One region of the Fusibacter sp. QWL-12 genome, then DNA from elsewhere that is predicted to be linked to it. Evidence: riboswitches for the same ligand, from Rfam matches in the RefSeq annotation. Region 1 holds a riboswitch; each other region holds the start of a gene.

Region 1 (2,205 bases):
CGACTTCTTCATAGGGAGGCATTTGATTTGCAGGGTCCAGTGTAACTGTAACAATAATGTCGAGTCCATGTGTGACGTCAGCATCTTCTCCAGCATCCTTTATAATTCTTGCCATCGCAGAGTTTTGCGATAGCTGTCTTGTTTCTTCAACAGGAATTTGTAATGCGTCTCCTGAAGGTAAAGTTATGGCAACAGCAGGCACATCCATTTGTTCTGTCAAGAGTAGCATCGCTGCAAGTGCACCTGCGGTTGCACAACTACCTGTGGTATATCCTGTTTTAAGTTCCTTGCCATCCTCACCCAGTATTATCATTACTCATTTCTCCCAACAAAATAGTACATCAGTGCATTGACGATAGCTGCAGCAACGTTACTGCCACCTTTTCTCCCCAGCGCAGCGATACTTGGTATCACATGTTCATAGAGCATTTCCTTGGATTCTGCTGCACCGACGAAGCCCACCGGTACACCGATCACACCCACCACGTCAGAAAGTGTTTTTTCATCTGCTTCTAACAATCTGAATATTGCAGTGGGCGCATTGCCAATAACGAAAAGTTTCTTACCTTCGCTCTGAAGAGCAACACTTACCGCCGCCATAGATCTTGTGATGCCTTCCTCTTTTGCAAGCGCTCTTACAGTTTCATCACCCACAAGGCATTTTAATTCCCATGGTAACTTACCAAAAGCTGCCTTGTTAATGCCAGAAAGTGCCATTTGTGTATCGGTATAAACTGTAAGCGGTGTGTTGATTACGCTTTCAAACACATCGATAAATTCAGGATCTATTTTTAGATTATCCAAATAATCAAAATCTGCTGAGGTGTGAATGACGCGTCTGAAAATAAGGCGATGTATCTCAGAATCACTTGGATAGACTCTACCTTCTTCTTTTATAATGTCATCGATGATATCAAAGCTCGTACTTTCAATCATCATTGGTTTTTTTATATAAGACATCCTATAGACCTACTCTTTCACAGATGACATCCACAAGCTTCTCATCAAAGCCAATATTCTCTAAAAACTCAATTTTAAGGTCAGAAAATCTTTCTTTAAGACTGTCCAGTTCCGCTGGAATATCTTCCTTTATATGATTGCCATTAAATAGGAAGAAAGGAAACGCCTTAATTTCTGTTACACCCTCGTTATATAACTTCTCCACTGCATCCAATAATAACGGCGCCATCAATTGTAGATAGCACTTTTCAAATTTCACTTCTGGATGACGCTGTTTGAGTGCGTTCATATAGCTTTCCATGATCAAATCCGTTTCTTTTACCTTACTGCCGTGCGCAATGATTAATATCGCTTTCATTCTTTCCTCCATCAGTTATATAATCCGTTTATGGCGTGTATTCATAAAAAATCTTTGTAGCAAAAATAAAAAAACACGCCAATGGGCGTGTTTTCAATACGTAAAGTAGTATCAAGTAAACCTCCCACCGAGATTGCATTGTAAAATACGTTTTGGCAGGTCTCCTGGCTTAGACATCATCCTAATTTCTCGCCTTCCCATGAAACAGTGGCATTTGAGATTTCGTACGTCTTTACAGTAGCGGGGGCTGCTGAGGATTTTAACCTCATTCCCTATTATCCTTATATAAAGGACCGAAAACGGTTATTCAGTTCTATATCATCATAACATGTGTCTATTAATTATCAAAGTTTTTTTTCTTAGACTTCAGTATTTCATTATATTAATTTGACAGCCTCAAGCTCTTTTACCCCTTTTAGAATTTCTTGCCACATGGCATCTTCCGTCACTCTTGCTCTTCTCGTTTCACAGAGATACCTTACGGTTAAAACGATCGCACCTTCTCTCACCTTGACATAGACGATTGGCGTAATGTTCTTATAGTAGAGCATATACCTTTTTGAAGCTTCATGTAAGCTCTCTTTTACATCTGAAGTTATATGAAGCGATTGCTTGTTAGCCACCGTCTCAAGCATGGACTTAAAACTCTCCCAGTCACTGTCTAGCGAAATGGCGACATCAATCTCATTCCAAATATAATCAAAGCCTTTGTTGGCATTGCTTATGGCGTGTAGAAAAAGATAGTTGTTCGGGATATGAACGATCCGCCCTGTACTTTGTTCGCCGTACTGTGCAGATGACACTTCAAGCAACACGATTTGAAATAGTTTGATATCAATAATATCACCACTTCTACCATCCACGCTAATGCGATCACCAACCTCAAA
Region 2 (2,205 bases), 470 kb from region 1:
AAAATAAAACCAGAAATAATTTTTGTGCCCGTTTTTAAATTGTTAAACCCCTTCATAAATTTTCCTCCCTCATTTTTTATAACAAAAAAACCGACCTTAAATATGTCATATGACATATTAAGATCGGTTTTACTTTTCAGCCAGATAATTATCTCTCTTTTAGTCCAACCAAGCTATTCGTTCAAATCACTTTGATGCATAATTTTCATTTTATATACAAAAATATCATTTAAGAAATCAACTTCTAATTTATAGAAACTAAATTGAAACTGATCGTTGATTTTATTTAAAAATTTATACTCCGTATTCAAACAATCTCTTTGATAAAAGCTAGTAAATACTTCAATCGCTTCATCTCCAAAATTCTCAATTAAATAGCGTTCGTATTCAGTGACAACCCCCTGTAATACCACGTGAAGCTCTTCTTCATAATATTTTATATATATATTCTTAGGGCCCTTTCCGTTGATACTTTTTATTATGTCTGTAAACGCCTTTAGAAACCTGCTTTTATCATCATTCGAAAAAATCAACTCATCACCACATGAATAAATTATTACAATATACAATTTCATTATAAAACTAAAACCATTTATTTGCAAGTATACTTGCGGAAGTTAATTTATTCTTCATTTTTTTGTAAATAATTCCCTAGAATTCACCTTCACAATTGAATCATTTTAATTAACTCAGGAAATTGGGGGATTCAAACACAACTAAAATTATTTTTAATTTCAATTGATATTTTCTTATCAACCCATTATAATTAGAGTCGTAATTAAAAATAGAAATAGGTGCAGTAGGTTTTTCTACTGTTAAAAGGAAAGTGGAGTGTAAATCTCCCACGGTCTCGCCGCTGTAATAGAAGAGTCTTTTCCGTAGTGCCACTGGGTAACTGGGAAGGTGGAAAAGATGTTGATGCTTAAGTCAGAATGCCTGCCATTTCTTGTATCTGTAAACTCTACGAAGATATAGAGGAGATACACGGTTGAAGTGCGCCTATTCTGGGCATCTGAAAACCTTGTTGCTATGAGCTTTGATGACATGGCCTCTCGAATTCGTTTCGAGAGGTCTTTTTGATTTTAATTTATTATGAAAGCAGGAATCAAATGAAACTCATCGCATTATCATATATCTTGATCATGATTATGATCATCTTCGCAAACGTCCTAAAATCAGCAAAGACGCAAGGTAAAAAACATCATCATCACGGTGAATCGCTCTCAATCGATTACTATGCCTATCAATCGGGATTAAAACACTGGCACCCAGTACTAAAGTCAGTTCTTTCAATCTCACTTCTGTTGATGGGAATCGGATTCGATTCTGCGCTGGTCTCCACGATGATCTTGGTGACAGCGATGTTTCTTGTGGTCGTTATCGGCAAACTGAGTCTGGTTCAGTATTTGAGAGTTCTTTCAATTCCGATAACTTTCATACTTCTGAGTCTATTGACGATTAGTGTCGATTATAGCACGCTGGTGCCTTCCGGTTTATCGGTCAGATTTTTGAGTGGGTATCTCTATACAAATCTTGATCTTCTGAAAGCAGCTGGATTATTGGGATTAAAAATGTTTGCAGCCATTAGCTGTTTGCAGATGTTGGCGCTTACTACGCCATCTTCAGAGGTAATCTTAGTACTAAAAAAGTGTCATCTTCCAAGCTTGATCATAGAGCTGATGGCACTGACTTATAGGTTTATTTTCATACTACTAGACGTTACGATGCGTATGAAAAATGCTGCTGAGTCGAGGAATGGTTATGTCGACTATAAAGCCTCCCTGAGGACGTTTAGTCAAATCGCAGCTGGGCTACTCATTCAATCTATTAAAAAGGCCAATCAATACTATATTGCAATGGAATCCAGATGTTATGAAGGTGAATACCATTACTACGAGGAAGAAAGGTACTTTAATCCTAAGCTTTTAGCAACAGTATCTGTTCTCGTCAGTTTCATTTTCATGGTAGGGCTAAATTCATACTTAAGGGGATAAAATGCGCACTGAAACCATACTTGAAGTCAAACAGTTAAAATATACCTATGGCAGCGGTACGAATGCTTTAAACGGCATTGACCTCATCATTAGTGAAGGCGAAAAAATCGCCGTTATCGGCGCCAATGGTTCTGGAAAATCTACCTTCTTTTTAAATATAAATGGGGTTTATTCGCCTGACGAAGGGTCGATCCTTTATCGCGGAACTGAG
Region 3 (2,205 bases), 470 kb from region 1:
CTGTAAAGTGCTTGCTGAAATCCATATTCACTTACAAATCGCATGTCGTGAATCGTATTTTTACTTCCAGGAATGATAATGAGGTCACAATCGCTCACTTGCTCTGCTTCTGTTAAATAATTCAGGTTTACATCGGGTTCGATATCAAAAACAGTAAAATCAGTAAAATTGGACATATAAGGGAGTTTAACCACTCCGACTTTGATATCGCCTTTTTTATTTGCATTAAACCTTTCAGTCACGCTGTCTTCATCGTCTATTTTTAAGTTTTGGATATGCGGAATAACACCAACACATGGGCGATCGATTAGCTTTTCAAGCATTTCAACGCCTGGCATAAGTAAGCTAACATCCCCTCTAAATTTGTTGATCAAAAATCCTTTGACACGCTTCTGCTCAGATTCACTCAAAAGCATAAAAGTACCATATAATGAAGCAAAAACGCCACCTTTGTCCACATCTCCGATTATGATCACATCAGAATCAACGAGCTCTGCTAAGCCCATATTGACGATATCTCGCGATCTGAGATTGATCTCAGCTGGTGACCCTGCGCCTTCAATGACGACAACCTCATACTGATTTGCCAAAGCATCAAAAGCTGCCTTTACATGGGGAATTAAGATTTCTTTAGCTGAAAAATAATTAAGTGCATCCATATTGGTAAATACGACGCCATTTAATATGACTTGGCTACCCACATCACTTGTAGGCTTTAATAAAACAGGGTTCATTTCCACAGTTGGTTTAATACGTGCTGCCTCAGCTTGAACCACTTGCGCACGCCCCATTTCTTTTCCGTCTTCTGTAATAAAAGAGTTCAATGCCATATTCTGTGATTTATAGGGTGCTACTTTTATGCCTTCGTCATTCAAAATACGACACATAGCAGCCACAATTAAACTTTTTCCAACAGATGAACCCGTACCCTGAAACATAATTTTTTTCGCCATATTTCCCCCAAATAATCTATAAAAAACGCCATTAATATATAAGAAAATGTTTTCTTGTATAAAAAAAACAGCACACGAGGAAAACGTGTGCTGGTATCTACCATTCCACATAACTTCCCTCCGAAGTATTGGTTATATTACATCAAGGCAGGTTTCCTGGCTTATAGTTCACTTTACTTTCCGACCTTCCCGATAATCGGTGGTATTCCGGATTTCATCCCTAATTACAGTAGCGGGGGCTGCAGAGGATTTCAACCTCTTTCCCTCTTAGCTTATGGCTAAGCACCTAGATGGCTATTCAATTAAACTCATTATAATCTTGTGACAAATAATTGTCAAGCTATAAACAAAATATTTATGCCCTTCTAATTAAAAATATACTATATTTAGATCGAGACATACAATAACGATCAATATATAGTATATTATTTAATCTGTTACTTTTCAAGATGTTCTTCAATAAAATTCAAAACTTCTTTTGCATGACCGACCGCTTTTATGTCGCGAAACTCTTTCACACATCTCAAACCTTCATTAAAAATGAATGTTGATCTTACGGTCCCCTTCACTGCTTTTCCATACATTTTTTTATCCTTGATAACATCAAAATCAGTTAGCAATAATTTATCTTTATCACTAATTAGCGTGAACGGAATTTGATATTTGTCTTTAAATTTTTCATGTGAACTCAGCGTATCTTTACTAATGCCATAAACATGATATCCGAGCGCTCGAAAATCATCATATAGTTCACCAAACTCTATCGCTTCGGTTGTACAAGCAGAAGTATTATCTTTAGGATAAAAATAGAGAACAAAATTTTGATTTTTTAATAAGTCCAAAGTAATCACTTTATTACCAGTTGCAGGTAACTCAATTATCTCTTTAAAATACGACATTTTATGCCTCCAAATAATTGTATTTAACTGTATTATACCCTTGTTCAAGAAAAAAAACATTATTTTTCTCAAGCATTTTATTGTCACTGTGATTAACCTATGCTATAATCCTTGTAATGCAAACGACGTACAGTTGTACGCGATAGAAAGACAGGGAGGCAATATGGAAAAAGGTAATTTTTTAATGATTCACATTAATGTTCTTCCAGAAGTGTTCTTAAAAGTTGTTGAAGCCAAAGAACTACTACATAATGGAAAAGCATCATCTGTGGCTGAGGCTGTTAAAATAGTTGGAATTAGTCGAAGTACTTTTTATAAATACAATGATTATGTTTTCACACTAACGGATGGCT
Region 4 (2,205 bases), 1.7 Mb from region 1:
AATTGATCAAAATGACCATTTAGATTATACAACTGCAATTCCAGCTTCCTCAAAAGTTATCATATCATTATTCATCGCACATGCTGACTCAATTAGACCAAACGCTAGAACTGCACCACTGCCTTCACCTAAACGCATGTTCATGTGAAGATAGGGCTTAAGACCGAGTAACTCAGTAGCCAAACTTGCACTTTTTTCTTCAGAAGCATGTGAGGCAAAAAGGAAAGCGACTACATCTGGGTTTATTTTTTTTGCGATTAAGGCCGAAACGGTTGATATATAGCCATCTACAACTACTGGTACACGATAGATAGCGCCTCCGAGCATGATTCCGGTCATACCGGCAATATCATATCCACCAAGTGCAGCCAATAACTCTATTGGGTTTTCCAGTTGTGACTTTGATTTTGATTCGATGGCACGTCTAATGACAGATGCCTTATGTGATAGCTTTTCAATTGGAAAGTTCGCACCAACGCCTGTGATTTCTTCAGGTGATTTACCACTTAAGACAGAGAGAAGAGCAGTGGAAGGCGTTGTATTCCCAATTCCCATTTCGCCTGTTGCAATAAGATTATGACCCTCTTCTTTTGCAATCCGTACCATTTCAATACCAATTTGGATTGCCTCTAGAGCTTGCTCCGTAGTCATAGCATCTGATTTAGCGATATTGTTAGTTCCGTTAGCTATTCTTCTATCAATGAGAGAGGGATGTTTTTCTTGAAAATTAATCCCGATATCTACAGCATATACAGTTGTACTGGTATGCTTCGCCAATGCACCTACACCTGTTACCCCTTTAGCAATGTTAAGGGATTGAACCCATGTGACAATTGGAGGTGCTGATGCTATATCTTCTTCACAGACACCATGATCGGCACACATGACGATGACTGCTTTCTTTTCAATTGTAGGTCTTTCGGTTTTATAGATCCCAGACAATTGAACTGCGATTTCTTCAAGAGCACCTAGTGAGCCTTGTGGTTTGACCAGTTGATCGACACGTTGACGTGTAGCGGTCATCTTTTCCATACAGAGTGGTTGGATTTTTTGTTTTAATTCGTTTGTAAAAGCTTTCATAAATGGCCTCCAAAAATAATTTTTTAGGGGCAATAAAGTGAGTCTGAACTGAATTCAACAGAAAAAAAAGCCCATTACCTCAATGTAAGTTTATCATTTAGAATAAACTTATCCCTTGGGTAATGAACTTTACCGTCGTCCATTGATTCAACTACAGGCAGGTCTCCTGGCTCAACATCAATGCGTATCGCGCCTTCCCAGTTTCCCAGTGGCATATGCGATCGCTCCGTCTTACAGTGATGGGTTCGCTTAGGACTTTCACCTAATTCCCTATTCTCCAATTTATTGGCACCTATAACATTTACATTCTAGCGTAGAATGAGAGACAAGTCAATTTATAAAATTATTTTAATCCTTATTAAAAAATTGCATAAGCACAATTTCATGTTATAATAGTATAGGAAAATAGATAAGGAGGCGTTAATCATGATTTCAAAAGAGGTACGCGAGAATTTACAGAATGCGTCTTGGATCAGAAGAATGTTTGTTGAGGGGAGCAAGCTCAAGGCGCAATTTGGCGAAGACAACGTTTATGACTATAGCTTAGGAAATCCCTATTTTGAACCCCCTAAATCAGTTACTGATAAGTTGAAAAGTGTTGTAAACGCTGACACACCAGGTGCACATAGATATATGGATAATGCAGGCTTTCCTGAAGTTAGACAAAAGGTAGCGGATGCAATCAATAGAGATATCGATCAGCCAATTGCAAAGGAGCATGTCCTTATGACTGTTGGCGCAGCAGGTGGAATCAACGTACTTCTGCGAACGGTTATGGATGCTGGAGATGAAGTGATTATATTTGCGCCTTATTTTGCTGAGTACATTTTTTATATTAATAATCACAATGGTGTTCCAGTCATCTTAAAAACGGATGAAAAGACATTTGAACCAGATTTAGAGGCATTCAAGTCTGTCATCACGGAAAAAACACGTGCGGTAATTATTAATTCACCGAATAACCCTACTGGTGTCATCTATTCAGAAGAGACCCTTAAAGGGATTGGACGCGTATTAACTGAGGCTGAAGAAAAATTTGGTAGAGAAATATACTTGATTTCTGATGAACCATACAAAGCGCTTGTATATGATGGTGTTGTTGTTCCAAACATTCACAACTACTTC

What was found. Region 1 has a riboswitch for cobalamin ahead of AC4PID_RS11665 (sirohydrochlorin chelatase). Riboswitches for the same ligand answer to the same signal wherever they lie in the genome.
Region 2: another riboswitch for cobalamin. It lies ahead of cbiQ (cobalt ECF transporter T component CbiQ); the one in region 1 lies ahead of AC4PID_RS11665 (sirohydrochlorin chelatase).
Region 3: another riboswitch for cobalamin. It lies ahead of AC4PID_RS13745 (cobyric acid synthase); the one in region 1 lies ahead of AC4PID_RS11665 (sirohydrochlorin chelatase).
Region 4: another riboswitch for cobalamin. It lies ahead of cobT (nicotinate-nucleotide--dimethylbenzimidazole phosphoribosyltransferase); the one in region 1 lies ahead of AC4PID_RS11665 (sirohydrochlorin chelatase).

Annotation. Positions count from the first base shown of each region.
Region 1 is NZ_CM178745.1:2,396,524-2,398,728, reverse strand. It holds gene cbiD (cobalt-precorrin-5B (C(1))-methyltransferase CbiD) at 1-313, opposite strand, end outside; gene AC4PID_RS11670 (precorrin-8X methylmutase) at 313-960, opposite strand; gene AC4PID_RS11665 (sirohydrochlorin chelatase) at 962-1,318, opposite strand; cobalamin riboswitch at 1,456-1,631, opposite strand; gene AC4PID_RS11660 (mechanosensitive ion channel domain-containing protein) at 1,696-2,205, opposite strand, start outside.
Region 2 is NZ_CM178745.1:1,926,180-1,928,384, reverse strand. It holds gene AC4PID_RS09430 (methyl-accepting chemotaxis protein) at 1-56, opposite strand, end outside; gene AC4PID_RS09425 (Na-translocating system protein MpsC family protein) at 174-575, opposite strand; cobalamin riboswitch at 776-958, shown strand; gene cbiQ (cobalt ECF transporter T component CbiQ) at 1,110-1,994, shown strand; gene AC4PID_RS09415 (energy-coupling factor ABC transporter ATP-binding protein) at 1,996-2,205, shown strand, end outside.
Region 3 is NZ_CM178745.1:2,862,601-2,864,805, reverse strand. It holds gene AC4PID_RS13745 (cobyric acid synthase) at 1-953, opposite strand, end outside; cobalamin riboswitch at 1,083-1,258, opposite strand; gene AC4PID_RS13740 (peroxiredoxin) at 1,391-1,852, opposite strand; gene AC4PID_RS13735 (ACT domain-containing protein) at 2,016-2,205, shown strand, end outside.
Region 4 is NZ_CM178745.1:729,229-731,433, reverse strand. It holds gene cobT (nicotinate-nucleotide--dimethylbenzimidazole phosphoribosyltransferase) at 25-1,080, opposite strand; cobalamin riboswitch at 1,220-1,391, opposite strand; gene AC4PID_RS03935 (pyridoxal phosphate-dependent aminotransferase) at 1,507-2,205, shown strand, end outside.